4 regions of the Ruegeria sp. HKCCA4008 genome follow, and region 2 is predicted to be linked to each of the others. Evidence: riboswitches for the same ligand, from Rfam matches in the RefSeq annotation. Region 2 holds a riboswitch; each other region holds the start of a gene.
What was found. A riboswitch is a leader RNA that binds a small molecule or an ion and turns the genes downstream of it on or off. The one in region 2 is predicted to bind cobalamin.
Positions count from the first base shown of each region.

Region 1 (7,629 bases), on a different contig from region 2:
TTGACGGCCTCAACACCCAGCGATGCCATCAGCAGCGGGTATTGCTGCGACGTCGCGCCGATAACACCATCGGCAACGTTTTGGACACCCGGGCAGCCTCCGTCCACGGAAACGATGAGCACGTCATTTTCGCGCCCGATGGCTTTCAGCGCCTCGTAGGCGCCTGCCGCGGCAGGCTCGTTGATGGTGTGAACAACGTTGATCGTCGGATCCTTGGCCAGAAGGTTTTCCATCGCGCGGCGACCACCTTCTTCGTTGCCGGCGGTGACATCACTTCCGACCAGTCGTGGGTCATCTTCATCACCGATTACGTTCGGGTCCGCCAGATCGACACCAAAGCCTTGCAGGAAACCCTGATTGCGCAGCACATCCACTGTCGGCTGACTGACGGCAAGATCCAGTGTCGCAATTTTCGCGTCGTTGGCCGCGTCGCCCAGCGTGGCTTTGGCCCATTGTCCAATCAGCAGCCCGGCCAGGAAATTGTCCGTGGCAAAGGTCGCGTCAGCCGAGTCAATGGGTTCCAGCGGCGTATCCAGAGCGATAACCAGAACACCTGCATCCCGCGCCTGCTTCACCGCCGGTACGATGGATGAAGTGTCCGAGGCCGTCAGCAGAATGCCCTTGGCGCCGTCCAGAATGCAGGTCTCAATGGCTTGCACCTGCGTTTCATGGTCACCGTCAACTTTGCCCGCAAAGGCTTTGAGAGTCATTCCCAGCTCTTCCGCCTTCGCTGTCGCACCTTCCTTCATTTTGACAAAGAACGGGTTGGTGTCCGTCTTGGTAATCAGACAAACGGTTTCGCCTTCCGCCATTGCACTGCCAGCCATGGCAGTAACCCCGAGCGCAGCAGCACCCGCAAGTCTTGCAAGTTTCATCGATTATCCTCCCAGTTTTTCCTGTGCCGAACGGGCACCAGGGCGATCAGGCAAAAACCCTGATCCCATAAGAAACAATCACAAGATTCGAAATTCGAGTCAATAAATAAATCACTCTTATTTATTATTGACAGAGCGTGCGGGCTTTCTCATTCTTCAGCAGGAAAGGGGTGGTCGTGCCTGAAAATTCATCTCGGAAAAATTCGATTGGCCTGCACGCGTCAGAGGTGCGCGGAACCAACCAAAGCGGGATGCGGGCCCGGAACGAACGGCTGGTGTTGTCGCTTGTCCGGCGTCATCAGGCCCTTGCGAAGTCCGAGATCGCGCGCATGACCGGACTGTCGGCACAAACCGTTTCCGTCATCATGCGGCTGTTGGAGAAGGATGGTTTGCTGTTGCGCGGTGAGCCGGTCCGCGGGAAGGTCGGGCAACCTTCCGTTCCCATGCGCCTCAACCCGGATGGTGCGTTTTTCTTTGGGCTCAAGGTCGGGCGCCGCAGTACCGAGCTGGTTTTGACTGACTTTGTCGGAAATGTGCGGCAGCGCGAGCGGCGAACCTATGACTATCCAACGCCAAAAGCCACATTGGAGTTTTCCACTGAGAGTCTGGGCAAAATGATATCATCCATGCCGCCTGAGGCCAAAGGCAGGATTGCGGGACTTGGGATTGCCATGCCGTTCTACCTATGGGACTGGGCCCAGACCCTTCAGGTTCCTCAGGAAGAAATGGACCCGTGGCGCGTATCAGACCTGAAGGCTGACCTGGCGCGGCGCCTCGATATTCCGGTATTCCTGCAAAATGACGCCACTGCGGCTTGTGGGGCGGAATTGGTATTCGGTCCAGCCGATGGGCCCAGGGATTTCCTGTACTTCTATATCGGGTTTTTCATTGGCGGCGGTGTGGTCCTCAATGGCGCAATCTTTTCGGGGCGTGGAAACGCGGGCGCAATCGGCCCCTTGCCTGTGCCAGATGATGCCGGTGGTGTCAGACCCCTTATCGACGTGGCCAGCCTGTACGTGCTCGAGCGTGCAATCACCACGGCAGGTGTCACGTCGCATTCCATTTGGGAAACGACCCAGCGTTGGGATGTGCCAAAAGTTCAACTGGAATACTGGTTGAAACAGACGGCGAGCGGGATTGCCTATGCGATTGTCTCATCCTGTAGCCTGATAGATTTCGAATGCGTAAAGGTTGACGGCTGGATGCCGCAGGACATCAAGGCGCGTTTGGTTGAAATGGTCGAAGACAAACTGTCTGAGCTTAACCTGACCGGTCTCGAGCGCCCTGCCGTGCTGGCAGGGGCCGTGGGCCCGGAAGCACGCTCACTGGGCGCGGCAAGCCTGCCGTTGTCGGAAAGGTATCTTTCAGAAGCTTAGATGTGAAATCACCCTGTTGCCTTGGATATTTCACAAACTGGTTCACTCTCGCAAACTGCCGAACTCATTATTTTCGATGGCCGTAACACATTTTCGTTGACGGAAGGCTGAGTTGTCTGGCAAGCCGCTCGGCATGTCCGGTTCCGGGGCTTGCTCTGGAATCAATAGGGAATGCGGTGCGGGCTCTGGCCCAAATCCGCAACTGCACCCGCAACTGTAAGCGGCGAGCAGGGCTGAAACGCCACTGGGGTTTGCCCGGGAAGGCCGGTCCAACGCTTTGACCCGCAAGTCAGGATACCTGCCGGACATGTGCCCTCATAAGGGGCACTCCTAATCGGCGGCGGGATGTGCGTCGGACCAGGATGCCTGAAAGGGTGATTTGGCGTTGAATATCCCGTGGTCAAAACGAATTTCGCGCCGGGATTGGCGCGACGGGACAAGGACGACTGTTCATGAAAACGCTGCTCAGCGCAGCCGCTGCCGCGGTGGCTCTTCCTGCCATCGCAAATGCGCATTTCCTTTTGGAATACACCACCGACACCATGATCGAGAAACCGGGCGATGTGCCGGTCAAACTGATTTTCTGGCATCCGTTCGAGAATGGCCATGTCATGGATCTTGAAAAGCCGCAGGAATTCTATGTGATCCACAACGGTGAAAAGACCGATTTGCTGGACACGCTGGAACCTATCCGGTTCACCGGCGGGGAAAACGAGGGTGCGGCGTTCAAGGGCAGTGTCCCGGTCAAACGTTCGGGCGACTATGTGCTGGTGACGGTTCCTCAGCCTTATTATGAGGAATCCGAAGACATCTATATCCAACAGCTCACCAAAGCCTTCCTGAACCGTAACGAATTGCCGACCGACTGGATGAATCCCGTGGGTCTGCCGACCGAGATTATCCCGCTGAACAAGCCGACCAACATCATCGCGGGTTCGACTTTCACGGGCCGTGTGCTGGCTGACGGTCAGCCGGTTGCGGGCGCCGAGATCGAGATCGAGTACATGGCCGCGGAACCCGACATGGAAAGCTCGGCCGCTTCTGCACCGAAAGCGTCTCCTATGCCGGGTGGTGCGGTGGTCGCAATATCTGACGACAACGGGTATTTTTCGTTCGGCGTTCCAAAAGCCGGTTACTGGGGTTTCGCTGCCCTTGGTTCCGGTCCGGCAACCGAACATGAGGGCAAAGAACTCAGCCAGGATGCGGTCATCTGGATTCGTGCCTGGGATCTGGAGTAACCCCAAATGCACATCGTCGACGGAGCCCTTTCCAACCCGGTTGTAATTGGCGGCGCCATAGCCGCCGCGGGCGGGATCGCCATGGGTCTTAGGTCTCTGGATCTTGATCGCATCCCCACTGCGGGCGTGCTGTCAGCCAGTTTCTTCGTGGCATCGTTGATCCACGTACCCATTGGTCCGTCGTCGGTTCATCTGATCCTAAACGGCATGGCCGGGCTGCTGCTTGGTTGGGCCGCATTCCCGGCTTTGTTCGTCGGGCTTTTGCTACAGGCGGTTTTTTTCGGCTTTGGCGGGTTGACGGTGTTGGGGATCAACACCGTCAATATCGCCTTTCCCGCTGTGGTGGCCGGAATGTTGTTCGGTCGTCTGATCGCGCGTGGAACGCCTTTGCAAGGTGCGATTTGGGGGGGCGTCGGCGGCGCATTTGCGATTGCGGCGACAACCGGCATGGTCGCGTTTTCCCTCGCGCTGTCGGGGGATGAATTTCTGCCTGCCGCCAAGCTTGTTTTCTTCGCCCATATTCCTGTCATGGCCATCGAGGCGATTTTGACCGGGTTCGCCGTGTTGCTGGCACGCAAGGTCAAGCCCGAGCTGTTTTTCAGAGGAGCAGCCACATGAAGCATCTGGTTGTCATACTGGCCATGTGCTGTGCACCTGTGCCTGTCCTGGCGCACAAGGTCATAGCCGGCGTTTTCGAGTCGGGAGACGTCATCGAGGGCGAAATCGGCTTTTCCAACGGCGACATGGCAAGCGGCACCGAGGTCATTGTCACCGGCCCGGATGGGGCTGAGCTGGGTCGATCGGTCACTGATGCGGACGGTTTCTTTGTCTACACGCCGACCTCGGCCGTGGCGCACACCTTCTTTGCCGACCTTGGCGCCGGGCATGTGGCCGAAGTCACGATGTCTGCCGAAGATGTCGCGCGGATCATGGGCGTTGCCGTGGCGGAAAACGGAGACTCGTCTTCGGCTGCTCTGGCGCAGGCCAGCGGTTCGGCGGCGTCTCTCAGCGCCGAAGAACAGCAGGTTATCGCCAAAGCCGTACGTGACGAATTGCGCCCGCTCAGGCGCGAGATTGCGGCTTATCGCGAACAGAACGACCTGCAAACCATCCTTGGCGGGATCGGGTACATCGTTGGTCTGTTCGGTCTGGGCTTTTACATGGCGGCCCGCCGCAAGCTGGCGTCCTGATGGCACACGTTCTGGGGCACAAGGAAAAAACGCTGTCCGAAGCCGGTGACGGGCCAGAAGGTCTGATCAGCCTGCTGGATCCCCGGATGCGGATCGTCATGGCAGTTGTTTTTGCAGTCGTGACCGTGGCGCTGTCATCCCTCGGCGCGCTTTGCGCGGCGCTGACAGTGTCGCTTTCGCTTCTGATAGTTTCACGTCTGCCGCGGCGAAAGACATTGAAGCGAATGGCCATGATGGATGGGTTCATCCTGTTCATGCTTGTCCTGTTGCCCTTTTCCATGCCCGGGGATCCGATGTTCACGCTTTGGGGATTCTCCGCTAGCTGGCAGGGATTTTGGAAAGCGGTCGAGATTGCCTTGACCGCCAATGCCGTGATCCTGTCCCTGTTGGTTTTGGTCGGGACGATGGAGCCGGTCACACTGGGCCACGCCCTGCATCGTCTGCGGTGCCCCGAAAAGCTGGTTTACCTGCTGATGTTCACGATCCGGTATATCGAGGTCTTGCGCGAAGAATACCTGCGGCTGCGCGCCGCCATGAAGGTGCGTGGTTTTCGGCCAGCCACAAACTGGCATACCTATCGCAGCTTTGGCTACCTTGTGGGTATGATGCTTGTGCGCGCTATCGAAAGATCGGAACGCATCCTGGCCGCTATGAAGTGCCGGGGGTTTTCCGGGCGTATGCCGTTGCTTCAGGAATTTGCCCTGACCCGCGCGGACATTGTGTTTGCGGCTGGCTTCAGCGGCCTCTGCCTGGGTCTGATCATTCTGGAATTCGCATGACACTGATCGCGCTTGAAGACATCTGTTTTTCCTACCCCGGCCAGCCACCCGTTCTGGACGGGGCAAGCCTGAGCCTGAGCGCGGGGCAGCGCCTGTCCCTGACAGGTCCGAACGGAGCGGGGAAATCGACGCTCCTGCGGATTTTGCTTGGGTTGCAGCGCCCGTGTTCGGGCACCGTCACCGTTCTTGGTCAGCAACGCGTGGAAGAGGCTGATTTCCATGAGGTCCGCCGCCGGGTGGGGCTTGTATTTCAGGATGCGGACGATCAGCTGTTCTGCCCGACCGTCGCCGAAGACGTTGCTTTTGGTCCGCTCAATCTGGGCAAGACCCGTGACGAAGCACTTGCCATCGTCGACAAAGTTCTGGGCGATCTGGACCTGATGCACTTGAAGAACCGCATTACCCATAAATTGTCGGGCGGAGAAAAACGGCTGGTGACCCTGGCGACGGTTCTGGCGATGGAGCCCGAAGTGCTGTTGCTGGACGAACCGACGAATGCGTTGGATACGAAAAACGAAGCGCGCCTGCTGGAAATCCTGCGCGCGCTACCACAGGCGATTTTGCTTGTCAGTCATTCGCCGGCGTTCCGCTTGGAACTGGCGCCCGATGAACTGGATCTTCGCGACGGAAAGCTTGTGCCGGTCTGACCTGTTCTCGTGGCAACCAGAAATGGTGGTTTCAGAAAGGCTATCACACCTCCTGAGCCACGCCATGAAACGGAAAGCGAACCTTGTATGGCGTCAGCTTGGTTATGTGCGCCTGCAGCTCATCAGCCCATATTTGACCGCCCATGCCCGAAAGGACCCGCGTCTGCGCCTGTCATGTTTCACAGGTAGCCGGGATTGCGCACCGCCTTTGCGGTTGAATTCGAACACGTCGATTATCCGCTCGGCACAGCCACAGGCTTCGCCCATGCCGACTTTGGCGAAATAGAATTTCTCGAAACGCTCGGGGTTTTGCATGGCTGACCTCCTGAATGCATTGAACCCCATGAAGGGCGCATTGCCAAATCACTTTCCTGCGTTTCAGGCAGCCGCGCTATGGCGCGGCGAATTCGCTTCCTGTCCAGACATTGTCCAGTTGATTGAAGACCGGTGAGGTAATGAGCATTTCAGCGGAATATAGCAGTTGCAGCTCATCCGCAAACCGCGTGACGCCCGGCACAAGCCCGGTGATGTTGCGCCATTCCGCCCAGGTTCCCGGATTTGACAGACTGGTCGGATTGCCGGGATCGGCGGGCTGGTGCCACCCGGCGGCGTTCAGCAGTGGTGTGAGCGCAAAGCGCGCATCATTGCCGTCGACCTCGGTACAGGCAGAGGTATCGCATTCCCAACTTGTCCAGTTCGCCGCCGCGATGGTTCCGGCGATCGGAGCGGCGGCGTCGATGACCCGAACCATGACCTCGAACCCGCCACCAGCCGTCGGACGGCTGAGCGACAATGGGTCTGTCGCCACGGCGTGCAAAGCCGCTGTTGGCGCCAGGCTGAGTGTACGACCGATCAGAGCCAGCTGCGCAGAGCCGTCTGTTGCGGGTGCAGACCCCGCAGCAGGCAGTATCCTGGCCGGTGTCAAAATCGGAACCGCGCCACCGCGGATCGTGATTTCCTGCACCGCATTGTCAAAGGCCGGAACAAAATCGCTGCGGATCGTATAGGTCAACGGGAAGCTGGGTTGTTGTGGCCCCGCAGGTCGGGCACTGTCACGTGTGACAAAGGACAACGGTGGAAGGGCACCGGGTTGTGGCAGCGAAATCTGCGGCCCTGCTATGCCCAGAGCGGCCGCGATCATGCGCGCGCGCTGTTCGGCCTCTCCATACTCGCTGAGCAGATTAATGTAACCGCCGATCTCGGTGATATTGCGCGGGGCAGGGATGCGGGATGGGGCAATGTCGCCCGCGATGGCCAGCCTGTGGGCTATAACCTCTCGGGCGCGCTGTATCGCCGGAGAATTGGTGGTTTCAAGAATATTGATGATGGCCTCGGCAAGGCTTTCATCGATGCCCGGTTCGGGGGTTGCATTTGTGCTGGTGTCACTCATCGTCGTCCTCCGCAGGGGCGCTCAGGCCATTGAGGAAATCCAGTACGGATTGGCTGCCGGCCTTGGTTGCGCTGCCGTCATCTGCATCTGTATTGGCTTTGGTAAAGGCCCCGAAAAGCTTGGCCAGAAGCAAA
Region 1 covers NZ_WQDM01000016.1:9,936-17,564, reverse strand. The annotation lists gene GOW60_RS20480 (sugar ABC transporter substrate-binding protein) at 1-875, opposite strand, end outside; gene GOW60_RS20475 (ROK family transcriptional regulator) at 1,127-2,251, shown strand; cobalamin riboswitch at 2,373-2,572, shown strand; gene GOW60_RS20470 (DUF4198 domain-containing protein) at 2,704-3,489, shown strand; gene cbiM (cobalt transporter CbiM) at 3,496-4,107, shown strand; gene GOW60_RS20460 (cobalt ABC transporter permease) at 4,104-4,679, shown strand; gene cbiQ (cobalt ECF transporter T component CbiQ) at 4,679-5,458, shown strand; gene GOW60_RS20450 (energy-coupling factor ABC transporter ATP-binding protein) at 5,455-6,105, shown strand; gene GOW60_RS20445 (hypothetical protein) at 6,208-6,420, opposite strand; gene GOW60_RS20440 (hypothetical protein) at 6,497-7,495, opposite strand; gene GOW60_RS20435 (hypothetical protein) at 7,488-7,629, opposite strand, start outside.
Region 1: linked by a shared signal. The riboswitch ahead of GOW60_RS20470 (DUF4198 domain-containing protein) and the one ahead of GOW60_RS19975 (hypothetical protein) in region 2 are both predicted to bind cobalamin.

Region 2 (7,629 bases):
TGGTTTGCAGGTCCTGCGCGGATTTCATCATCTTGGCCATGTCGCCCAGACCGCCAAGCCCGCCGAGTCCTTTCAGCATAGTATTCTCCTGTGTCTCCGTTTGCGCTCTAGATACGGGCAGCAGCCACATGGCACAAGGGTTCTCCCGCCGGTCGGAGGCTCAACCGTTCCGGCCGGCATGTTGATCGGCGCAGGCGTCAGCAGGATCGTGCCACCCGTCTGCGACGCCATATTTGCCAGCAGGCCCGACACGCGCGGATCGTCCTTGGCGCGCATATGGTCTGCAACCGAGAGTGATTGCATGGAACACAGAAAATCTGGGCGGGGTTCGAATGGCTACGCAGCATCCGGATCAGAATTGTCACGGGCCGCCTTCCGCTGGCCGGTGTCGCAACAAACGATCTGAGACATGCGGGCGGATGTGTTCGATCGAAACCTCGGTCAGCTTCGTTTGAAACAGGGGGTGATGGGCGGCGGGGTCAGTCTTCCTCGAACGGGTCCCACTCGTCTTCCACCTCGGGAAGCGCTTCGGTCTCGACCTTGGCGGCGCGTTGCTCCGGCGTTTCGATCCTGGTGATTTTCGCCTTTGGGAATTGCGCCAGTACCGCCTGCACCAAAGGATGTTGTTCGGCCTCGGATTTCAGTGCCAGCTCGGCCTCGTCCCGTATTTCTGCAATTGTGGGGGCTTCTCCGTTCGAGACGATCGAGACAGCCCACCGGTTTCCTGTCCAGCGTTGCAGAGCAGAGCCCAGTCGTGGCGCCAAATCGGCCGGCGCCTGGGTGGCGGGTGTGAATTCGATTCGCCCCGGTTGATAGGAGACGAGGCGCACGCCGTTTTCCACCTCGACCAGCAATTTCACGTCGCGATTTGTCCGGATCAGTTCCACCACGTGGTCGAAGGTCGGGTACCGGGCAAGAGCCGTCTGGGTATCCTGCGCCAGGGCTGCAGCCGGTGCGCCACCGGCACCGCGAGGGGGCGGCGCGTAGGCAGGTGGATGGGCCGCGCCAGCCGGCGCCGGGCCGGTGCCCGGTCGGGATATCGAAACGCCGCCATTGGGTCCGCCCGGCGGCGGTGGCGGGGCATCTTGCAACCGTTTGATCAGCTCTTCGGGGCTGGGTAAATCCGCTACATGGGTCAGGCGAATAACGGCCATTTCAGCAGCCATCATGGCGTTGGGGGCTGCCGAGACTTCCTCGAGCGCCTTCAGCAGCATTTGCCACATCCGGGTCAGAACCCGCATCGGCAGAGCCTCGGCCATGTGTTGGCCCCGGGTCCGTTCGTCCGGAGAAACCGTCGGGTCCTGCGCCGCGTCAGGCGTGATCTTGACGACGGACACCCAATGCGTGATCTCGGCCAGATCGCGCAGCACCGCCAGCGGGTCCGCGCCTTCGGCGTATTGGCCGCTCAACTCGGTAAGTGCTTCGGCGGCATCGCCGCGCAGGATCATATCCATAAGGTCCAGAACCCGGCCACGGTCTGCCAGTCCAAGCATTGCACGGACCTGATCGGCGGTCGTCTCACCAGCCCCATGCGAAATCGCCTGATCCAGCAACGAGGTCGCATCCCGCGCCGATCCTTCCGCTGCTCGGGTGATCAGCGCCAGCGCGTCTTCGGCGATCTGGGCGTTTTCCGCTTCGGCGATCTTGCGCAGCAGGCCAATCATGTCTTCGGGTTCGATCCGGCGCAGGTCGAAACGCTGGCAGCGGGACAGCACGGTGACAGGGACTTTGCGGATTTCAGTGGTTGCGAAGATGAACTTCACATGCGCGGGCGGTTCTTCCAACGTCTTGAGCAGCGCGTTGAACGCGCTGGTCGAGAGCATATGAACCTCGTCGATGATATAAATCTTGTAACGCGCGCTGGCGGCGCGATAGCGGACACTGTCAATGATCTCGCGGATATCGTTGACGCCCGTACGGCTGGCGGCGTCCATCTCCATCACGTCGACATGGCGGCCTTCCATGATGGCGACACAATGTTCACACTGACCGCAGGGCTCGGTCGTGGGGCCACCGGTTCCGTCGGGTCCGATGCAGTTCATCCCTTTGGCGATGATCCTTGCGGTCGTGGTTTTGCCGGTGCCGCGAATGCCGGTCATGATGAAGGCCTGCGCGATCCGGTCGGCCGCAAACGCGTTTTTCAGGGTGCGCACCATCGCATCCTGACCCACTAGATCGGCAAAGGTTTCCGGGCGATATTTGCGGGCGAGAACCTGATAGGCGGGGCTGGAGCTGTCTGTCATGTCTTCTCGTTGGGATTCGGTGCTTGGGCACAGCGTAGTGGCCACCGTTGCCCGCGTCCACAGCGGGGCGCGATGATTTTTGATTTAGAAACGAGTCGCTTTCGCACTAAACTGCATCAGCGGATTTAATGGCTCATTTTTGTAAAGAGTTCTTTGGGGAGGACAGGATTCATGTCGCAGTTGGTGATCTACGCCCTGCAAGTCGGTGGCGGAACGCTGGCACTGACCTCGATGCCCGGACGCGGCGGAGATTACTCCAGCGATCTGGATATGATCGCAGCCTGGCAGCCGGGGCTTGTTGTTTCGATGACGACGGATGTCGAAATGCTTCAGGACGGGGCGCAGGAATTTGGCAGCGATATTCAAAGCCGCGCCAGCCGATGGGTTCACCTGCCGATCGAAGATTTCGGAGCGCCGACAAAAGCGATTGATGACGCGTGGCCGTCCGTCAGCGCCGCGGCCCGGCACGCGCTTTCCGGCGGAGGTCGCGTATTGGTGCACTGCCGCGGGGGATGTGGCAGGTCAGGTATGGTTGTCCTTCGGCTTATGGTCGAATGCGGCGAACGCGCGGACACGGCGCTGCAACGATTGCGGGCGGTGCGCCCTTGCGCCGTCGAAACGGATGCGCAACTGGCCTGGGCCTCTCGGCGCGCCCAGGCACAGGTCAGTCTGGATTCAGATTGAAATCTGCACGGGCGCGCAAGCAGGTTTCCAAGGCCGGATCGTGGAAACTTCGATCATCGCGCAGGGTGGAGGATTCACGACGCCGGATGGCATCGCACTGAACGTGTTTCCGAAGATCAGGTCGGCATAGCCGTTCAGCGGCTCAACTGCGGTTTCGGGCTGCGTCCCGCAAAAAACACGAATGCTGTCTGATTGCGCGCGGAAAATTGCATGACATCCTTCGGTGCAATGTGACAGCTCACTGCTGCCCTCAATCTCGAAATCGTCACTTGTGGCCGAGGTCGCCTGGGCCATGGCTTCGGATATCGAGCGCGCCAGCCGCGCCAAAGCGGGGCAGGTTTTACCCGTCCGCTGACATACTGTTGCACTGAATTCATGTGTTTTTGTCTTCCAGATCATCCTGCGCCCTCCGCGCTTGGTGGACAGGATATTTTGGACAGGTGGGACATCGTGATGCCGTCAGGACCTGCCCGGACACCCCGCCCGAGTTTCGGTTTCGTTTCCGATGGCAGGTCTCCTGACTTGCGGGTCATCGCTTTGCCGACCTTCCCAGCCTTCGGGGCCAGTGGTGTTTCGGCATCGCTTACCGCTTACAGTTGCGGGGGCAGTCGCGGATTTGGTTGTTGCCTGCATGACCAGACACTACCGCACCGTGTTCCCTTTTCATCCCGACCCCTTGTGGAGGCCGGAAACCATCACACAACCGCTAGCGTTTGAGCACGCATCGAGTCAAGCCGATCTTTTGACCGGACGCTTGGTCATGCTGGATACGATGTTGGTTCATGCATAGTGTCGAGGGCGTTGAGGTTCGGAAACCGGATTCACCAAGCGCAAAGCCAGAGATCATGTTGGACACAGAGCAAACGGTATTGACCGAAGAGTTTCGCTTTCCGTCCGGGCAGAAAACACTGTCTGCCCGGTTGTACAGCCCGCTGACCTCGCCCGAAATCGTCGTCGTGCTGAACAGTGCAACGGGTGTGCCGCGCGATTATTACCGTCATTTCGCACGATGGCTTGCTGCCGAGCAGGGTATGGCCTGCCTGACCTATGACTATCGCGATTACGGGCATTCCTTGACCGGCCGCCTGAAAGATTCGCGTGCGACCATGGCGGATTGGGCCTTGATCGACATGCCCGCGGCACGGGCGGAAATGCGCAGACGGTTTCCCGATTCGCAGCATTGGACCATCGGCCATTCGATCGGCGCGATGTTGGGGCCTGTGCAGCCGGATATCGATCTGATTGACCGGATGATCTGTGTGTGTTCGGGGCTGGTAACCCTAAGCGACCATCCATGGCCCTATCGGGGTTTGGCAGGATTGTTCTGGTATGGTCATGCCCCGCTTTTGGCCCGAGCCCTTGGCTACCTTCCCGGAAAGGCGATCGGGTTCGGCTCGGATCTGCCGGCATCGGTCTATTGGCAGTGGCGCAAATGGTGTACCGCGCCTTTGAACTATGTGCCTGAAATCGGGCATGAGTTACCTGCGGCGCAGTGGAAGGATTCTGGAACGCCCGTGGATTTGTTCACCTTCGAGGACGACCAGATGGTGCCGCCGGACGCGGTTTGGCGGCTTGCGGATCTTTACGGCCCCGATGCCAACCGCCACCTGCTGAGCCCTGCCGATTTCGGGTTGCCCGAGGTTGGTCATATCGGCGCATTTGCCCGGCGCAATGCAGCGGTTTGGCCGCGACTGATCGCTTGATCAGACGCGGCGCAGGACGGGCCGGGCACCGTCCAACAATCACCGGGTGCGAAGTTTCTTTTCCTTCATGACGCCACGGACCATCTTGCCGAACGCTTTGTCCCGCGCCCGGGACTGCGCGACGGTTTCAGAATTGCGCTGATCTTCGCGCCGAAGCTTGCGCCACCGGTCCAATCGAGCCGGATCAAGCGTGCCGTGGCTGATCGCCTTTTGCACGGCACATCCGGGCTCGGAGCTGTGCTGGCAATCCGAAAAACGGCAGTCCCGGCTCAACTCGGCAAGGTCAGAGAAAACGTCGTCGATCCCGTCCCGAGCGTCCAGCAGGCGCAACGCGCGCATTCCGGGTGTATCGATCAACCAGCCGCCGTTGCGCATCCGGTGCAATGCGCGTGCGGTCGTCGTGTGCCGGCCCCGCGCGTCATCCTCGCGAATGTCCGAGGTGGCAAGATCCTGATCGGTCATGGTATTGGCAAGTGTCGTCTTGCCAACGCCCGACGAGCCAACCAGCGCTCCGGTCTGGCTTTTGGGGCACCAGGACAGAACCTTTTCAACCTCTGCCGGGTCCAGCGCGTTGATCGCCAGAACCGTCAGGAACGGATCCAGTGATTGCACCTGTCCCGAGAAACTGTCAGGGTCCGCCGATTTGTCGGCCTTTGTCAGAACGACGACCGGGTAACACCCGGCCTGATGCGCAAGCGCCAGATATCGTTCCAGCCGGGGCAGGTTGAAATCGGCATTGCACGAGCTGACGATGAACAACACATCGACATTGGCTGCGATCAGTTGCGTCGCGGCACCTGTCCCGGCGGCGCGCCGGTGCAGCAGGCTGCGCCGGTCGAGCAAATGGCGCACACGTTTGTCGTCATCGGCGAGAACCCAATCGCCAACGGCATAGCTGCCGGTCGTTTGATCGGGGGTCAGCAACGGGACTTCGCCGTCAGGGTTCAGCCCGATCAGGCGGTCCCGATGAACGGAAGTGATGCGAAAAGGTGTGCAGGAAGGATAAGCCGCGTGTTGCGCAGCAAAGTGAGAGGACCATCCAAGGTCCGAAAGTGCAAGAAACATTGGTTTGCCTGTCGTCAGAAACAGCACTCCCGACGGATGGCGATCGCTCATCCCCGGGTCATGTGTTCAGGCAGTCAGTCGATACCGTTAGGTCAGAACCGTGCTGCCCGAAGGGTCTTTGCTACAATCATAAAGCCCTCCTGCGGCCAAGGTTCGTAAAGTGAGAGGTTGGACATCGACCCAAGCGGGGCTCGTTGTGGCTGCTTCCTTCCGGACCTGACCAGGTTGGCGAGGCGCTCGCCCGCGCCAACCTCTCGACTCTGGATATAGGGAAGGCTTCGGCAAAAGACAACCCGTCAGAGCGTCAGCCGAATGCGAGCAAAACCGTTTTCGTCAGGCTCCAGAATCTTGGGGGCAAACCTGTTCAATTCGTCGACATACTTCAAAGCACCGGGACCGGTCCGAAGAATGGTCGTCACCCCCGATTTCGGCATCAGAGAGAACGGATAAGGTTGCCGGGCCAATGGGTCGGGTGGCAGGCGGTGCGTCATGTAATCCCGCAAAATGTCCCGGATATCCAGCGGGGGCAGATCGATGGCCGGGGCCGATGACACATGCGGGAAATGCCCGCCCCCGCTTGCGCGATAATTATCGAGCGCAACGACAAATGCCTGATCGGGTTGCACGGCCTGGCCTGCGCAAGTCAGATGATGCACCCGCCTGTGGCCGGGATGGATCATTTGCCCCCCGACATCGTAACGCGCCGGTTGCGACGGGTCGATCTGATAGGACAGGCCAAAGATGACATCGAAATTGTATCCCGCCCGAGCCCGGTCGAACAGCTCTGCCTCGGCATCGGGGAATTGTTGGTTGAATGCGCTGGCTGACATCTCCAACCACTCCAGCAGCTGCGCGCCCGTGATCTGAACCGCGCGCAACTCGTTGGGAAAGACATGCAGGTCCGCCACGTGACGCAGACAGATTTCACCGGGCGGCACGTCTGTGTAGTGCCTGGGGCCAGAGCGCCCGCCGCATTTGGCCGGTGACGCGGCTGACAACAGCGGCAGCTCTGCAAGCGTGGTGCCGTGTAAAAAAGGGCGCAACGCAGCTGCCTGTGCGGCGGCCACAAGCGTCAATCCACGATCCGGCGCACAGAAACTGAAATAGCTGTTCAATGTCTCCGAGACGTGCGCAACGGGCGCGGCCATGTCCTGACGGGTCTGCTGATGCGCGGGTTCAACCAGATGTGCGATTTCCAAATCTTCGCCAATCGCGGTGCCGCCCACCGAAACCGGGCGCAATTCGGCGTGGCTGTCGACAACGCGCAGCCCCGATTGGGGCTCTAGGGTAACGGCCAGATCGATTACTCCAAGAAATGCGCCTGCCGAGCCGGGCATGACAACCGGCGTTCCATGCACCAGCCCTTTCACGTAATCCACATTCGGGGTTTGCGCGCCGGTGCGTGCGGGAAGGGTCAGGTGAGTGTGCCCGGCGACAACAGCGTCGATGCCCTCGATCGCGGCCAGGGGAATAACGGCATTTTCAGTGTCGGTCGCTGCGTCCGGGTGTCCAAGCCCGGAATGGGCGAGCGCCACGATCAGATCGCACCCCTTTTCGCGCAAGATACGCGTCAGGGACCGTGCCGCGACAACGATGTCGTCCGCCTCTACGGATTCGTTCAGATTGTGTTCTTCCCAACGTGTTGTCTGCGGTGGCAGAACCGAAAACACGCCGACGCGAATGGGTACATCCTTGTTTCCCACCCTAACGATACGGTCAAGGATCGCAAAACGCTGCCAAGATTGTTGTTCTCCGGACCGATGAAGATTGCCGCACAGAACCGGGCACGGGGCTTGTGCAAGGGTCTTGTCCAATGTCGGCAGCCCGAACCCGAAATCATGGTTGCCCAGACCAATCGCATCATAGTCCAGCGCATTGAATGCCTGCATCATCGGGTGGGGATTGTCGTTCCGAACGGCCCATTCGCCCATCGG
Region 2 covers NZ_WQDM01000013.1:44,273-51,901, reverse strand. The annotation lists gene GOW60_RS19990 (YbaB/EbfC family nucleoid-associated protein) at 1-79, opposite strand, end outside; gene GOW60_RS19985 (DNA polymerase III subunit gamma/tau) at 480-2,243, opposite strand; gene GOW60_RS19980 (dual specificity protein phosphatase family protein) at 2,415-2,927, shown strand; gene GOW60_RS19975 (hypothetical protein) at 2,919-3,326, opposite strand; cobalamin riboswitch at 3,417-3,639, opposite strand; gene GOW60_RS19970 (hypothetical protein) at 3,710-4,630, shown strand; gene rsgA (ribosome small subunit-dependent GTPase A) at 4,670-5,695, opposite strand; RNA gene ffs (signal recognition particle sRNA small type) at 5,854-5,952, opposite strand; gene GOW60_RS19955 (bifunctional 2',3'-cyclic-nucleotide 2'-phosphodiesterase/3'-nucleotidase) at 5,992-7,629, opposite strand, start outside.

Region 3 (7,629 bases), on a different contig from region 2:
CTACCCCGCATTCGGAGCGTTTCTGGGGCTGCTCTCCGTTCTGACCCTGATACTAACAATCCCGATCTGGCGGCGCAGACCGATCACCGGATCAGGCCTGTCCTTTGCAGGTCTGGGTCAGGCCGGTGGCTTGCGCCTTCTTGCGCTGGCTTTGGTCAACAGCCTCCCGGTTGCCATAACCTCCACCCTGTTTCTGTTTTTTGTGGAAGACCGGCTGCAACTGCCGGGCAAGGCGGGTCCTTTGTTGATCCTGTTCTTCCTGAGCGCAGGCGCGAGCGTCCCGCTCTGGGCAAAGCTCAGCAACAAAATTGGCCCGAAACAGACTCTGATTATCGCCATGCCGCTCTCGATCGCCGGCTTTATCGGCGCCGCCACACTGAGTGCAGGAAACCTTGCGGGTTTTGCAATGATCTGTCTCGCCTCGGGCGCGGCGCTGGGCGCGGATATGGTCGTGTTGCCGGCCATGTTCTCGATCGTCCTTACCCGGGCCGGGCTGAACGCATCAGCCGCGTTTGGCATCTGGTCCTTCGCTGGCAAACTGGGCCTCGCCCTGGCTGCCTTTTTCACTCTGCCGCTGCTGGAACGCAGCGGTTTCACCCCCGGTCAAACCAATTCCGCACAGGCGCTGGAAACACTCAATCTTGCCTACGCGGTGCTGCCCTGCATCCTGAAAGTCGGAGCGTTCGGGATGGTGTTGACCCTGCCCACCGAGGTCACAAGCAAATGAATGCTCTCACCATCATCCTTCTGGTCCTTCTGACCGCTGTCTTCATCCGTGCAAGGCTGCTGAGCTTTCGCGCGCAATCGCCGTCCGATTACAGTGGCACCGGGCCAGATTTTTCCCTGAAAAAACACCTGAACGGAGAGATCTTGTCCGAGGGCCTGATCTATGGCCCCAACGGCAAAATGTCGAACAGCTTTGTCGCGCGCATGTCCGGCGAATGGCAAGGCAACTCGGGCACGCTGACCGAATACTTCACCTATTCCAACGGAAAACAGATGACTCGCAAATGGTACCTGACGCTGGGAACCGGAGACACATTCACGGCAATGGCGGATGATATCGTGGGCGAAGGTCGGGGCATCATCTCGGGGTCCACGGTCAAACTGACCTATCGCATCATTCTGCCAGATGACGCTGGTGGACATACGCTGGATGTCACCGATTGGATGTATCTGACGGAAACCGGCGTCATCATGAACCGGTCCGAGATGCGCAAGTTTGGCGTCAAGGTCGCGGAACTGATCGCCACAATGCGTCCAAGCCCCAGATCGAAACCGATGCATCCAAGTGGGTCAAACGGGTATGACGCGACGTCGGAAGGGAAGCCGTTGCAATGATCACCTTTCGCTCTTTCATAGCCTGCGTCGCAATCGCAAGCCTTGCACTTCTGGCGGCCTGCTCCGGCAAACCGAAGGTACCCAAAACGTTTCTGTCGGACCGGCAGTTGAACCTGGAAGAGTTTTTCGACGGCAAAACAGTGGCCTACGGTCAGTTTCAGGATGTTCTGGGAAACATCCCCCGCAGATTCACGGTTGATATCGATGGGACATGGGACGGCGAAACCCTGACCCTGATCGAAGACTTCGTGTACGACGATGGCGCGACGGAACAACGCATCTGGACATTGACCAAAACCGGAGAGGATACGTGGACCGGTACGGCGCCTGGCGTGCTGGGTACCGCCAGCGGAATTGAACGCGGGGATACGTTCAACTGGAAATACAAGATCGACCTGCCGATCAAGGACGGGACCATGCGTGTCAAATTCGACGACTGGATGTGGCTGCTGGATGACGACCGTCTGCTGAACCGTGCGTATGTCTCACGCTATGGCGTCCGTCTGGGTGAAGTCATCCTGTTCTTCGAGAAAAAATAGGGCCGCCAGGCCCGGTTGCATCACAAAAGTCAGTAGAAAATAAACTCGTCCACCAATGCTGTCGTCGATCCCTTGACCTCACCGGCCGTGTTCGCCCTTGGCCCGTCCGAGGCCGCGCCCTCGGCGCGTTCGCCGCCCTCGACCTTCAAGCGCGCGCGTTCTATCTGCCCCCAGAGGAAAAACAGGCCATCCCGTTTTCCCATGAGGCGCGAAGGAACTGTTGTCCGCAAAACACCTGTTTTCGGTTTTGGCATCTGCTCTCTTACTGCCTCCGGTGTTTTCCACCATTTTCGGAAAACGTAATGGTTTTTCCCGAAAAAGACAATTTTTTATGGACAAAATGAGGTTTTCTACCGGCCGTTGACAGGGTGGACTGGCAACTCTCGCATGACGGATATTCGCCTTCTTCACCTGCCCCATTGAAAGCCAGCACTATCCCAAACGGATCAACTTCACCCAAAAGGGCTTGCGGCAAAACTACTTCACTTGGCCCGACACTCTCTTTTCCAGCCATGCTCAGGCGACGTGCAGCGTTTCGTTTCTGATCCGAGCAGCCGGGCCTTCGCCGTCGCGGTTGGGGGACAATTTGGCGGCGCCGATGTCAGACGTGGCCGCATCCATCGCAAGGCCATCGGCCACCGCAAAACGCCATGCTGGCGGGCCTGCCACGCCCCTTTGCCAAGGACTGTGGTCCCGGCACCGTCCACTCTGCCGGAATATTTCTATGTCTGTTTTGAAACCGGAAATGTCGCAAGCATTTCAGCGCCCAAGCGGGTAAAAAGTAGGCTGCCATCGTGAGGTGCCGCTGTTTGATTCTCAGACAGCGGAGAATTGGGAAGCCGGTGGAATTCCGGCACTGCCCCCGCAACGGTAAGAAAGGTCAGGTTCGACAATCAACCACTGGGACGAGGATCCCGGGAAGGTGTCGCAACCGGGTGCAAGCCCCTTTCAAGTCCGGAAACCAGCCTTGCAGATATGTCAAACCGCGGGTGGCGGTGGGGGCACGGGTTTCGGACGTGGTCCTCGCGCGCCTCCGGACGGTTCCTCCCTGTCATCTGCCCAAGCAATGCCGCGGGGCGCGGCAGGAGAGCCAGAAGTGAACAATGTCCAAAACCTGTTGGCGCGTCGAATCCCGGGCTATGCTCTGGAACGGGCCTTTTACACCGACCCCGAGATATTTCAGACCGACCTGGAAACCATCCACTATCGCGAATGGCTCTTTGCCATTCCGGCCTGTGAACTGGTGAAAGCCGGCGACTATGTAACGTACAACGTGGGTGCCTATCGCGTGATCATCGTGCGCGGCGCCGACAACCAGATCCGGGCGTTTCACAACACCTGCCGCCATCGCGGCTCGATCATATGCAAGGCGGCAAAAGGCAACGCGCCGAAGCTGGTTTGCCCGTATCACCAATGGACCTACGAGCTTGACGGCTCTTTGCTGTGGGCCCGCGACATGGGGCCGGAGTTTGATCCCAGACAGCATGGTTTGAAGACGGTTCATTGCCGCGAGCTTGCCGGGCTGGTTTACATCTGTCTGGCGGATGTCGCCCCGGATTTTGACACGTTCGCCAATATCGCGCGCCCGTATCTTGAGCCGCATGATCTTGCGAATGCCAAGGTCGCCTTCGAAAGCACGATCATCGAGAACGGCAACTGGAAGCTGGTCTGGGAAAACAATCGCGAGTGCTATCACTGCGGCGGCAACCACCCTGCGCTGTGCCGGACCTTCCCTGATGATCCGGGCGTGACGGGGATCGAAGGCGGTGAAACCCCTGCCTATATGCAAGCCCATTTCGACAGGTGCCAGGCTGCCGGCATGCCGTCGCAGTTCTATCTGCACGAGGACGGCCAATATCGTCTGGCGCGGATGCCGCTGAAAGAAGGGGCCGAGAGCTATACGATGGACGGGAAATCCGCCGTGCGCCGCTGGTTGGGCCGGTCGCCCTTTGCGGATGCGGGATCGCTTTTGAAATTCCACTATCCGACCACGTGGAACCACTTTCTTGCCGATCACTCGATTGTTTTCCGCGTCACGCCGATCAGCCCGACAGAGACCGAGGTCACGACCAAATGGCTGGTCAACAAGGATGCCGTTGAAGGCGTTGACTATGACGTGAAACGTCTGACCGAAGTCTGGGTCGCCACGAATGACGAAGACCGTCAGGTGGTCGAGGACAACCAGCAGGGCATCAACAGCCCGGCCTATGTGCCCGGCCCGTATTCAGCCATTCAGGAATCCGGCGTGCTGCAATTCGTGGATTGGTATTGCAACACAGTGTCGGCCCGCCTGTCCCCTGACTCCATGGCGGCGGAGTAAGTCTGATGAAAGACCTGAACACGCTTTCATCAGCCGTCTGGCAGGATGGAGAGATGCTGGAATGTGTCTCGGTCGTGCCCGAGATGCCGAACACTGCCAGCTTTTCGTTCCGTGCCCCCTCGGGGGCGCAGTTCGCCTATCACCCCGGTCAGTTCCTGACGCTCGAGATTCCGGCGCCCGGCCAGCCCGGAGGCGTTGTGCATCGCACCTACACGATCTCATCGTCGCCGTCGCGGCCGCGGTCGATCACCATCACCGCCAAAGCGCAACCCGACAGTATCGGCACGCGCTGGATGCTGGACAATCTTCAACCCGGCATGCGGATCAAGGCCATTGGGCCTGCGGGCCTGTTCACCAACGCATTGAGCGATGCGCGCAAGTTCCTGTTTATCTCGGCTGGCTCGGGCATCACGCCGATGATGTCGATGACCACCTGCATGTGGGACGAAAGCCGCGATCTGGACGTTGTCTTCATCAACTGCGCCAAAAGGCCATCCGAGATCATCTTCCGCCAGCGCTTGGAACAGATGGCCAGCCGCACGGATGGTTTGGACCTGAAGTTCGTGGTGGAAGAGCCGGACCGCTACCGCCCATGGACGGGATATCAGGGTCAGTTCAACCAATTGATGCTGGGCCTGATGGCGCCGGATTACCTTGAGCGCGAAGTCTATTGCTGCGGTCCTGAGCCCTTCATGCAAGCGGTGCGCGACGCGCTGGCCGGTCTTGGTTTTGATATGAACAACTACCATCAGGAAAGCTTCGGCGCGCCGGTGGAAACCGAGGCGGATCAGCCCGAGTTGGATGACGTTGTTCTGGACGACGACAGCAGCGCCGAGATCCTGTTCGCGACCTCGGGCGTGACGGCCAAGGTTGCCGAGACCGACACGGTGCTTGCCGCCGCCCGCTCGGTTGGCCTGAACATTCCGTCAGGCTGTACCTTCGGCGTGTGCGGTACCTGCAAGGTCAAGAAAACTGCCGGAGAGGTCCATATGGTCCACAACGGAGGGATCTCGGAAGACGACATCGACGCGGGGTACATTCTGGCCTGCTGCTCGAACCCGATCGGCAAGGTCGAAGTCGAGGTTTAGGTGCTTCGCATCCCGATCAAAGCCGCAGCGTGGCTGACACCCGCTGCGGTTTTCGGCGCGGTTTTTCTGCCCGTTGCAGAACGCGGGCCAGATCGGGTCGCCGGATGTCCGGCGCTTTCGGGGCTTTCCCGCCATCTCACAGACGCGGCGCAAGCATCTGCCTTTGTCCTCGCCGGCCATCACGCTGTCATCGAAAACGCAAGAAGAGAGAGCCCCACAATGCCCGTGGCTGTTCCCTGCGGCCGATCCTGAGCACCCTTACAAGAGTTTGAAGAAGTTCTGGCGGTCAGTCAAAAAGACAGCACATCTGGAAAACCAACGAAAACATGATCACAGGCACGCGCCTCGCAGACGACCCCTTGCGGCAATCAGCTCAAGCTGACGACTTCATCGTCCGCAGACCGGTTGATCAATCATGGCAGTGGATAATGTGTTCGTCGGTGCGGTGTCGAAGCTTGGGCCCGGAGCCAATACGCTAAGCTTGTCCGAGAGTAGGTGTAAGCGATTGGATGAGCGTCATCAGGCCAGAGAACCCATTCACTCAGACGCACCAAAGCGGCGTTGATTCAGTTGATCTATCAGAAAACGGGTACTTTGCGTTTTGTCCAACTGTTGCTTGGCCATAGCAAGACGGACAGTACAGTGCGTTACCCGGAATGGACGCGAACAGCAGCCGAGACTTACACTTTATTGGTCAGAGGCTGCCCCTGATGTTCCTCGAATTGTAAGGGTTGCAGAATACTCGAAATGGCGAACTGGCATTTCAGGTGTTCGCATGCGGTCCAGAAGGATCTCGGCCAATCGCGTACCCAATTTTTTTGGGTTGATCGCCATTGTTGTGAGGCCAGGTGTCGAGACAGCGGCATCTTCGATATCGTCGAAGCCTACTACTGAAAAGTCACGCCCGGGTTTCAAATTGGATTGGATCAAGCCAAAGCATGCCCCAAGTGCAACAACATCGCCATTGCAAACAACGCCTGTTACCTCAGGGTGTCGCTGACGAAGTGCGGTGATTGCTTCAACACCAGAGCGTTTGGTTTCTTCGCATGGCCAGATAACCGGATGCACGCCGCCCAATTTCTCCAAGGCACTCAGATAACCGGCGATGCGCTCTTCGCGCACAGACGTTTGTTCGGTTCCGCCTAAGTAGGCGATGTGCCTGTGCCCTAAATCAATCAAGTGTTGTGTGGCCTGCACGAGGGCCTCTTTGTTTAGAACACCAACGTGATCCAGAGACTGAGACACCTTTCGCATGAATGTGACAGCAGGAACACCGTGGGCATCCAGAAGCCCCATGGCGTCCCCGCTGGTGTTGAGTGCCGGAACCCAAATCAGACCACGTCGACCAAATCTGATGCAGGCTTCCAAAAGGCGGTCCTGGCGCTGAAGGTCTCCTTGAGCATCGAGCACCGAAACCATGAAGCCCTCAGCCTCCAGCAGGTTAACAGCGCCGCTAACGACCTCTGCGTTGAACGGGTTTGCCAACTTGTTAAGGATAAAGCCGATTTCGCGATTGTCGCCCGATCGCATTGTGGCCGCAGCGTGATTTGGGACGTATCGAAGCCGCTTAGCCGCGCTCAAAACTTTTTGACGCGTTTTTTCTGAAATTCGACCTGTGTCGCGCAAGACCTGACTAACAGTTGGAACTGACACGCCAGCTTCTTTGGCAACGCTGGAAAGGGTGGGTTTCTTCGCCATTGATGAGTTTTTACAGATATAACGTTTTGTCTATTTTGCAGTCTAAATCGAATACTTCAAGTAAAATATGGAAATATTAACGGGTCATCCGACTTGACTCATGATAAAACGATATATCATAGTGCAAACATTCGCCATAGACTGATCCAAGATTGTCGGCGAGGGAGGGAGGTTGCCAGAATTTGGCCAGCCTCAGACAAACGGAGGAAAACATGTCCATTCATTCGAAACTTGCGGGTGCCGTATCAGGTTTGGCTATTCTTGTTGGCGCAGCTGCCGTACAAGCCGAAACTCTGTTCTGGTCGACCCAAGCCCGTCCTGCTGAAGAGGCGCAAGCCATGCGGGCCGAGGTGCTTGGTGGATTTGATGGCGAAGTTGATTACCAGCCAAACGAAGATGGCCCTTGGTTGACCCGGCTCCAAGCCGAGTTGCAGGCGGGCTCGGGTAGTATTGATCTGCTGGGCTCTTTGCACGGCAACTTCTCGGCAATGAACCCCGATGATCTGATGGATCTCAGCGATCTGGGTGTGATGTCGGCGTCGGACACTTTCAACGATCTGGCTGAGCTGGGAACGGACAGCCTGCAATACATGCCGTGGATGCAAGCGAGCTATATCATGGCCGCCAACAAGGAAGCGCTGCA
Region 3 covers NZ_WQDM01000007.1:151,668-159,296, forward strand. The annotation lists gene GOW60_RS15705 (MFS transporter) at 1-727, shown strand, start outside; gene GOW60_RS15710 (DUF3833 domain-containing protein) at 724-1,341, shown strand; gene GOW60_RS15715 (DUF3833 family protein) at 1,338-1,880, shown strand; gene GOW60_RS15720 (hypothetical protein) at 1,910-2,134, opposite strand; gene GOW60_RS15725 (hypothetical protein) at 2,143-2,394, opposite strand; gene GOW60_RS15730 (hypothetical protein) at 2,397-2,549, opposite strand; cobalamin riboswitch at 2,661-2,865, shown strand; gene GOW60_RS15735 (aromatic ring-hydroxylating dioxygenase subunit alpha) at 2,947-4,200, shown strand; gene GOW60_RS15740 (hybrid-cluster NAD(P)-dependent oxidoreductase) at 4,206-5,288, shown strand; partial or broken gene GOW60_RS21180 (hypothetical protein) at 5,808-5,999, shown strand; gene GOW60_RS15745 (LacI family DNA-binding transcriptional regulator) at 5,976-6,986, opposite strand; gene GOW60_RS15750 (ABC transporter substrate-binding protein) at 7,199-7,629, shown strand, end outside.
Region 3: linked by a shared signal. The riboswitch ahead of GOW60_RS15735 (aromatic ring-hydroxylating dioxygenase subunit alpha) and the one ahead of GOW60_RS19975 (hypothetical protein) in region 2 are both predicted to bind cobalamin.

Region 4 (7,629 bases), on a different contig from region 2:
CGTCGGGTATTTGGGGGCAAGCTCTGGGATGTCGCCGCGCTGAGCATCAAAATCAGGGCTGGTTTCATACCAGCCCGTAATTCCGGTAAGACCCACGATCTTGTCCTGAAGGCCGAGCGCAAAGGCCATATCCGCCATGTTCATGTCATGCACGACCAGACGTTCCGGCGCCGAGTCAAAAACCAGCGGTTCACCGCAATTATCCACGGTGACGGCTTCCGCTGCCGCGCCACCTGCCAAGCCAGCGAAAACAACCACCGGCCAGAGTTTCTGCATCATACTTAAGCTCCTGTTATTGTGACAATTTCCGTTTTCGGATATCTAGTGCGGGGATCATGCGGCCTTCGTGCTGAAAGCACAGGTAATCCACGCCGAATGTCTCGCGTACCCGGTCTGGGGTCAGAACTTCGCCAACAGGCCCGAACCCCGTCAGACGCGTGGCCTTCATCAACGCCACATGGGTGGCGAATTCCGGGATCATGACCAGATCATGGACGATCATGACGACCGTTACCCCCAGATCAGCGACCAGAGACAGCATGTGCCCCTTGGCATCGGGGTCCAGATGGTTGGTTGGCTCGTCCAGAAACAGCAAGGACGGGTTCTGGGCCAACGCGCGCGCGATATGTGCGCGCTGACGTTCTCCGCCGGACAGTTGACCCATCGTTTTGTTGGCAAAATGCGACAGCTCGGTCGTCTTCAGAACCCGTTCCAGATCAGCCTTGTGCTGAGCCATCGAACGTTCGCCCTGAATCGGGATTTGCCCCAGCCCAACATAGTCTTGCAGGCGCATCCGCCCGTCAGGCATTTCTTGCTGCCCGACCACAGCAATGGAGCGGGCACGTTGGCGGGCGGACAGGGTCCGAAGGCTTTGGCCTTCTATCCAAACATCACCCAAGACAACCCGTTCGATCCCGCACAGCAGTTTCAGCAGAGTGGTCTTGCCGGCGCCGTTCGGCCCGGCGATTGCCAGAATTGATCCTTCTTCCAGACGAAAGGACACATCCTGCAACAGGACATCGCCATTGAGCGCATAGTACTCCAAATTCTCGGCAACCAGAAAGCTCATGAAGCGCCACCGGACGGCAATGCGGGTATTCGCGACAAGGTCTTAGCGAAAAGGGCAGGGGGGCGGTCCGAGGCGCTGGTCCAGCCATCGTCACTGTCGCCGAACTGGGTCGCGAATTCGACCAGGGCGGACAGGTCGTGTGATGTCGTGATATCGCCAAACAGGTACTGCGCTTTGCCCGGGGCCTGAAATCCGACGGTCATGGCCCGTTCACAACCTGCCATGCAGGCCACCATTCGGGTTTCAAAACCGTCAGGCAACCGGGCATCCAGCACGTCTTGCGCAGCCTCGGCAGACATCGCCCCCTGACATGTTGAACAGATCAGAACGTAGTGATCAGAATAGCAGGTCATAGCCATCTCCGTCGTTTGCCAGACGCAGACAGAGGGCACATACCCAGATATTACGCAAACGCGCCATCAAGCCTCCTTCCGAGACGCCCCGCCTCGGGTTGGTTTATAGTGCGATGGCAGGTCTCCTGACTTGCGGGTCGTTGCTCGGCCGACCTTCCCAACCCATGCGAGTCAGTGGTGAAGTGGCGTCGCTCACCGCTTACAGTTGCGGGGGCAGTCACGGACTTGGCACATTCCAGCGCCGCACCGTGTTCCCATTTTCATCCCTTACGGAACCATCCCGCTCAGCTAGTCCGGCAATGCCAGACTTGTCAAGCGGCAGACAAAGGCGTTGGTAGATGGAATTGCGACAGCCGCGCCAGCTGTCCTGCCGCGCCAGCTCGGACCGAACGGTGTCAATAGTCTGATACAAGAAGAAAATCCGGCTCGAAATCTTTCTCGACCTTTGAAAACCGCGGGATTGGCTCTTCAAACCCATTGTCGGTACGGTCGTTATTCACGGTCGATCCCTCGCCAATAAGGCAATCGCCGCAAAGCGTGCCAGATGTCGGGCATCAGAGTTACGCTTTATCCGGGCTTCAGCCGCACGTACTCTTGGGGTTGCAAGGTTTCAGGGCAGGCATCGCTGGGGACCGTCACCGGGTTGTCGCGGTCGACGCCACCGTTTGGATCCGACGCATGAATTTCCAGAACGAGATCGCCGCCGCCCCGGTTGATGATGCCTTCTGCCTTGATAATATGCCGGTGCATCGGAGAAAGCTGATTGTCTTTCAAGATCAACAGTTTTCTGCACAGAGCATCCCACGCCCGGATTCCAGATCCTTCGTCTAACCATTGTGTAGAGTGAACGGGAATAGGCAATGTTCGTCGAAACGGCCTTGTGCGTAATTGGTAATGTTCCATCCCAGCCTGCGGCTGAGGACAGTTTCGACCAAAGAGATGCGCATTTTCTCGGACGATCAATCCGCAAAGAGCGGCTATGCGGCGCCGAAAGATTGAATGAACGTCTGGGCCTAGGGCTTGAGACGGTTGATTTAGGATCCTTGCAGTATGCCTTAACGCAGATCAAAGTTCGTGCGCCCAAGGGGGTTCTGCCCCGGCTCGGGAAACGGTCACGGCCGCCACGTCAGCGCCCAGTTCCATGGCTGCTTGCAGGCTTTCAACCGTCAATCCGCGCAGACCTGACTTGGTAAGATGCCCTGCGCGGCTGAGCTCGGTCAGAACGCCGGCATTAAACGTGTCACCTGCGCCGATCGTATCGACCACTTCAACGGGTTTCACAGGAACCGAGACTTCGGAACCATCCGCCAGGTAACCGTGCGCCCCGTCACTGCCACGCGTGACGATGACAACGGAAGGACCCGCCTGCAACAGCACAGACGCTTTTGCGGATTCGGCTTCAGCGCCCGGAATGATCCAGTCCAGGTCCTCGTCTGAAACCTTGACGATATCCGCACGCGAGATCATGCGGTTCAAACGCGTCCGAAATCGGGTTTGATCCTTGATGAAATCCGGGCGGATATTCGGGTCCAGCATCACTGCCCGGTCGGAACCGTGGCGGTCCAGAAGGGCGGCATAGGCATCTGCGCAAGGTTCACACGCAAGGCTGATTCCACCGAGATACAGGGCAGAGACAGCAGGAAGCTGATCGGGCATGTCTTCGGGCAGCAACATCCGGCCCGCAGTGTTTTCATCAACAAAGCTGTAAGTCGCGTGTCCATCCGAGAGCTGCACAAAGGCAAGCGTGGTAGGACGCTCCGAGATGATCACATGTGTCGTGTCCACATGGCTCGCTTTCAGCGCATCAATCAATTGCTGGCCGAACATGTCCGATGACAAACCTGTCAGCATCCCTACCGGAACACCCAGACGTCCCATCGCGACGGCTGTGTTCAGAACTGCACCACCAGTATGTGGCACAAAACCAATTGCGCCCGATGCGGTCGGTTCTGAAATCATATCTATCAGCGCTTCACCACAGCACAGGATCATGTCTTGGTCCTTTTAGGTAAGAAACTTCGGTTAGTCTGGTTGCTGTCTCAACGCATTCTTGCAGAAGTTGTTTGCGCCGATGATCCCGAACTCTGCCTGTTCTGACACGTATAGGTTCAGGGAGCGGCGCAAATCGCTGAAGCGGCCGCCGCCGTTGAACGCATCCTTGAAGCTGTCACTGAATAGCCAGCGGTTTTTCTCGGCAACGCCGCCGACGAGGAAAACGCCCCCTTCCGGCATCAAAGTGACCGCCAGATCACCCATCAAAGCACCCAGATGGGTGGTAAAGATCTGCGCCGCTTTTTCGGCGACCAGATCGGTGCCGTTGCGGGCATCCTTCAGAATGTCCTTTGCAGAGCGCGCCTGAGTTCGCGCTTGACCGGAGGCCAATTCAACCGCCTGATACAGGATCGGCAGGCCGGTTCCGCTTAGGAACATTTCCGCTTCCAGCGCCAGGCTGTCCCCAAAGAAACAGCCCGGTGCGATGCGACGTGCCGCCTCAAAGATATCAACTTCGTCGCGATGTCGCGGGTACAGGCCCACGTGCCCGCCTTCGCCGGAAACCGTGTGATACCTGCCTTCGGAATACAGCAACGCACCAACGCCAAGCCCGGTTCCGGGCCCTACAACCAGCCGTGTGCCTGCGGGCGGCGTTGCCTGACCCTGCAAGACCGCCACATCCGACCGGGTCACCTCGGCCACTGACCACGCCGCAGCGGTGAAATCATTTATGACAAAAGTGCGCTCTGCTCCTGTTGCTTTCGCCAGCTCGGTTTCCGAAAGATCCAGGTTCGCGTTGGTCAACTGAATCGTTCCGTCCCTGACCGGCCCGGCTCCGGCTGCTACGACGGCTTGCGGGTTGGTTCCGATCTCGTCCCTGAGGTCATGGAACGCCTCCAGCAGATCTTCCAATGTCCCTGTCGGGTGTTTCCGAAGATCTGCCAATTCTCCGTTCGTGACAACGCCCAGACGTGTGTTCGTACCGCCAATATCCGCGACCAGGTTCCAATGCTCATGCACGGCACCGAATGGTTGCGCTAACGGCTGAGAGACGCTCTGACCTCCGGACAGGGCGGATTTCAGCGCCATGAAAGACGCTTTGGGCGTTCTCGCAAGTGTTTCGAAATCCACGTCCACCAGTCCAAACCTCTTCTCGTACCCGAAGGCCCATTCATAATTGTCCAGCAGCGACCAGACAAAATAGCCATTCACCGGAACACCTTGTGCCAAAGCGTCCAGCACGGCCGCAAGGTGCTTGTCGAGATAATCGATACGATCATCGTCCTGCACGCGCTCCTCACTCGCCATACCGTTTTCGGTGATATAGATTGGCAACGCGCCCGTATAGTCTTTCCTTGTTCTGACAAGAAAGCGGGTAAGGGCAGAGGGATCGATTTCCCATCCCATCTGCGTTTTGGGTAACGGTCCGGGAACCTCTTGCAGGCTGGGCCAGGCAGTGTCCGCCGGGGCAATCAATTTTCGGGTATAGTAGTTCAACCCGCACCAATCGACCTGTGTGCCGATGGTTTCAAAGTCGTTCTGCCAGCCCTTGGGCAAGTGCGGCTCCAACCCCTCCAGGGCTGTTTGGGGATATTCCTTGTTGAAAACGCCGCCAAGGAAGAACCGGTTGTAGATCGCATCGTAGCGATCTGCCGCAAACCGCGATTCCGCGCTGTCATCCGCGGGCTCGGACCATTCGAGGTTGAACACGGCACCCAGATTGCTCATCCCAAGACTGCGCATGGTCTGAATGGCCCGCCCGTGGGCCAACAAAACGTGATGCATCGCCCGGGCCGCGGCGCGGATATCGCGCAGACCGGGCGCATGGTGGCCTTCAAAATGGCTCAGCCAACTGACACACCAGGGTTCGTTGATCGGAGCGGCACTGAACATCCGGTCGCCGATCCGACCCATGATGACCTGCGTATAATCCGCGAACCAATCCGCGATATCGCGATTGCACCATCCGCCCTGATCCGCAAGCGCTGACGGTAGTTCCCAATGATAAAGCGTCACGCAGGGGCGGATACCGCGTTCCAGCAGGGCGTCCGCCAATCGGTCATAATAGTCCAGCCCGGCCCGATTGACCTGACCACGCCCGTCCGGCAGTACGCGTGCCCAGCTGGTCGAAAAACGATAACAGTCAAACCCGGCCTCGCGCACCAGATCGAAATCCTGCGCGAACCGGTTCAGGTGATCGCAGGCGACGTCTCCGTTTTCCCCGCGTACGACGTTGCCTGGCGACGCCGCAAAGGTATCCCAATGAGTTCGCCCCGCCCCGCCCTGTGCGTGGCCTTCAATCTGGTACGCAGAAGTGGCAACACCAAAGAGAAAATCTTTGGGAAAATCAGCGCGTGCGTGTTTCATGGTTGCACCCTGTTGGTCGCAGGGCCGGTTGACCTGCCAACGACCAGTTCGGCCTCCAGCAGCCTGGTTTTGACGGGATCATTCGGGGATTTGATGCGCTGGATCAACATGTCAGCCGCCATTTCACCCGCCTGACGGACGGATGAGCGTGTTGCCGTGAAAATCGGAACATCCTGCCCGTTCTTCAAATAGGACAGGTCGTCGTCATGGGCGATCACTGACACATCCGTACCCATCTCAAACCCGTTTTCGGACAGCGCACGCCGTACGCCGATGGCAGAGATCATCGATGAACACAAAATAGCGGTCGGAGGGGACTCCAGGCGCAACATGTTCTGCGTTTCGTGATGGCCGTAAACCTCTGTCATTTCAGCGCTGCGCATCAGATTTGCATCGGGCGCAAGCCCGGCCTGACCAAGCGCCTCAAGATATCCGTCGCGGCGGCGTTGGGCAAAATCCATATCTTCCAGACCGTTGATCAGAGCGATACGGCGATGGCCAAGGTCAATCAGAAAGCGTGTGGCGCGCATGAACGAACTTTTGTTGTTGACGTCGATCCAGTCATACTGAGCGTCGACGCCGGTCGAGCGTCCGTGCACGATGAATGGGACGCCCATGCGGGTCAGGACTTCGATCCGTGGTTCGTTCACTTTGGGGCCTTGCAGCACGACTCCGTCCACCGCGCCGCGCTGAAAAAGACTCCGATACGCTTCTTCAATCGAAGTGTCGTCGGCATTGGTGAACATCATGTCATAGCCATGTTCAGCGTATTTCTTTGCGGCACCGGCGACGAAATCCCCGAAGATCGGGTTGACCATTTCATGCCGGGACGAGCTGGGAATGACGTGGCCGATCACCATCGATCGTCCGGTCGCAAGCCCTTTGGCGCGACTGTTCGGCCGGTACCCGTGTTTGCGCGCCGCGGCTTGAACGCGCGCACGTGTGTCCTCGCTCACTTCGGGGTACCCGTTCAGCGCCCGGCTGACCGTAGTTTGCGAAAGGCCCAGAACTTCCGAGAGCTGCTTCAGGTTCATATTACGATTCAAAGCGCCTTCAATTGAGTGGCTCTTTTTTGTTTTGTGAGCAAATACCGCATCCGTCAACTTGTTTTGCGTTGAAAGCAGATAATATAATTTATTTTGGCGCTGGGAAGCAAAATATTGACAGGGCGCCAGTGTTAGCGGATAACACACATCATCCAAAGCGCTTTGAAAGCGAGTCTTTGAATACATTAAAGCTTGGGAGGAGGATTTGATGAAACACGGGCTTTACGCAGGTGCGGCGGCACTCGCCCTGATGGCCGGATCAGTTCAGGCAGAGGGTGAGATGATCCATGCCGTCGGCGAGGGCAGTTTTGACTGGGATGGGTTTCAGGCCTTTGCCGAAGCGAATGATCTGTCCGGCGAAAGCCTGACCATTTTCGGCCCCTGGCTGGCTGGCGAGGGCAAGTCCTTCGAAAACCTCGTGGCCTATTTCGATGAGGCAACAGGCGCGAATTCCAGCTATGTGGGTTCGGATTCTCTGGAACAGCAGATCCTGATTGATGCGGCCGCGGGCTCGGCGCCGAATCTGACTGTTTTCCCGCAGCCTGGTCTGGCGGCAAACCTCGCAAAACAGGGCTATCTGACACCATTGGCTGAAGGCACTGCGGACTGGATCAAGGAAAACTTCGCCGCCGGTCAATCCTGGGTCGATCTGGGTACGTTTGAGAACGCGGAAGGGTCTGACGATTTTTACGGGTTCTTCTTCAATGTGAACGTCAAATCGCTGGTTTGGTACGTGCCCGAAAACTTCGAAGACTTTGGGTATGAAGTGCCCGAAACCATGGAAGAGTTCAAGGCTCTGATG
Region 4 covers NZ_WQDM01000010.1:67,981-75,609, forward strand. The annotation lists gene GOW60_RS18390 (ABC transporter substrate-binding protein) at 1-279, opposite strand, end outside; gene GOW60_RS18395 (ABC transporter ATP-binding protein) at 293-1,069, opposite strand; gene GOW60_RS18400 (DUF1636 domain-containing protein) at 1,066-1,422, opposite strand; cobalamin riboswitch at 1,520-1,717, opposite strand; partial or broken gene GOW60_RS21465 (D-lyxose/D-mannose family sugar isomerase) at 1,818-1,943, opposite strand; gene GOW60_RS21470 (D-lyxose/D-mannose family sugar isomerase) at 1,990-2,196, opposite strand; gene GOW60_RS21475 (D-lyxose/D-mannose family sugar isomerase) at 2,250-2,369, opposite strand; gene GOW60_RS18410 (carbohydrate kinase) at 2,488-3,414, opposite strand; gene GOW60_RS21220 (ROK family protein) at 3,445-4,503, opposite strand; partial or broken gene GOW60_RS21225 (GH1 family beta-glucosidase) at 4,477-5,781, opposite strand; gene GOW60_RS18420 (LacI family DNA-binding transcriptional regulator) at 5,778-6,815, opposite strand; gene GOW60_RS18425 (ABC transporter substrate-binding protein) at 7,036-7,629, shown strand, end outside.
Region 4: linked by a shared signal. The riboswitch ahead of GOW60_RS18400 (DUF1636 domain-containing protein) and the one ahead of GOW60_RS19975 (hypothetical protein) in region 2 are both predicted to bind cobalamin.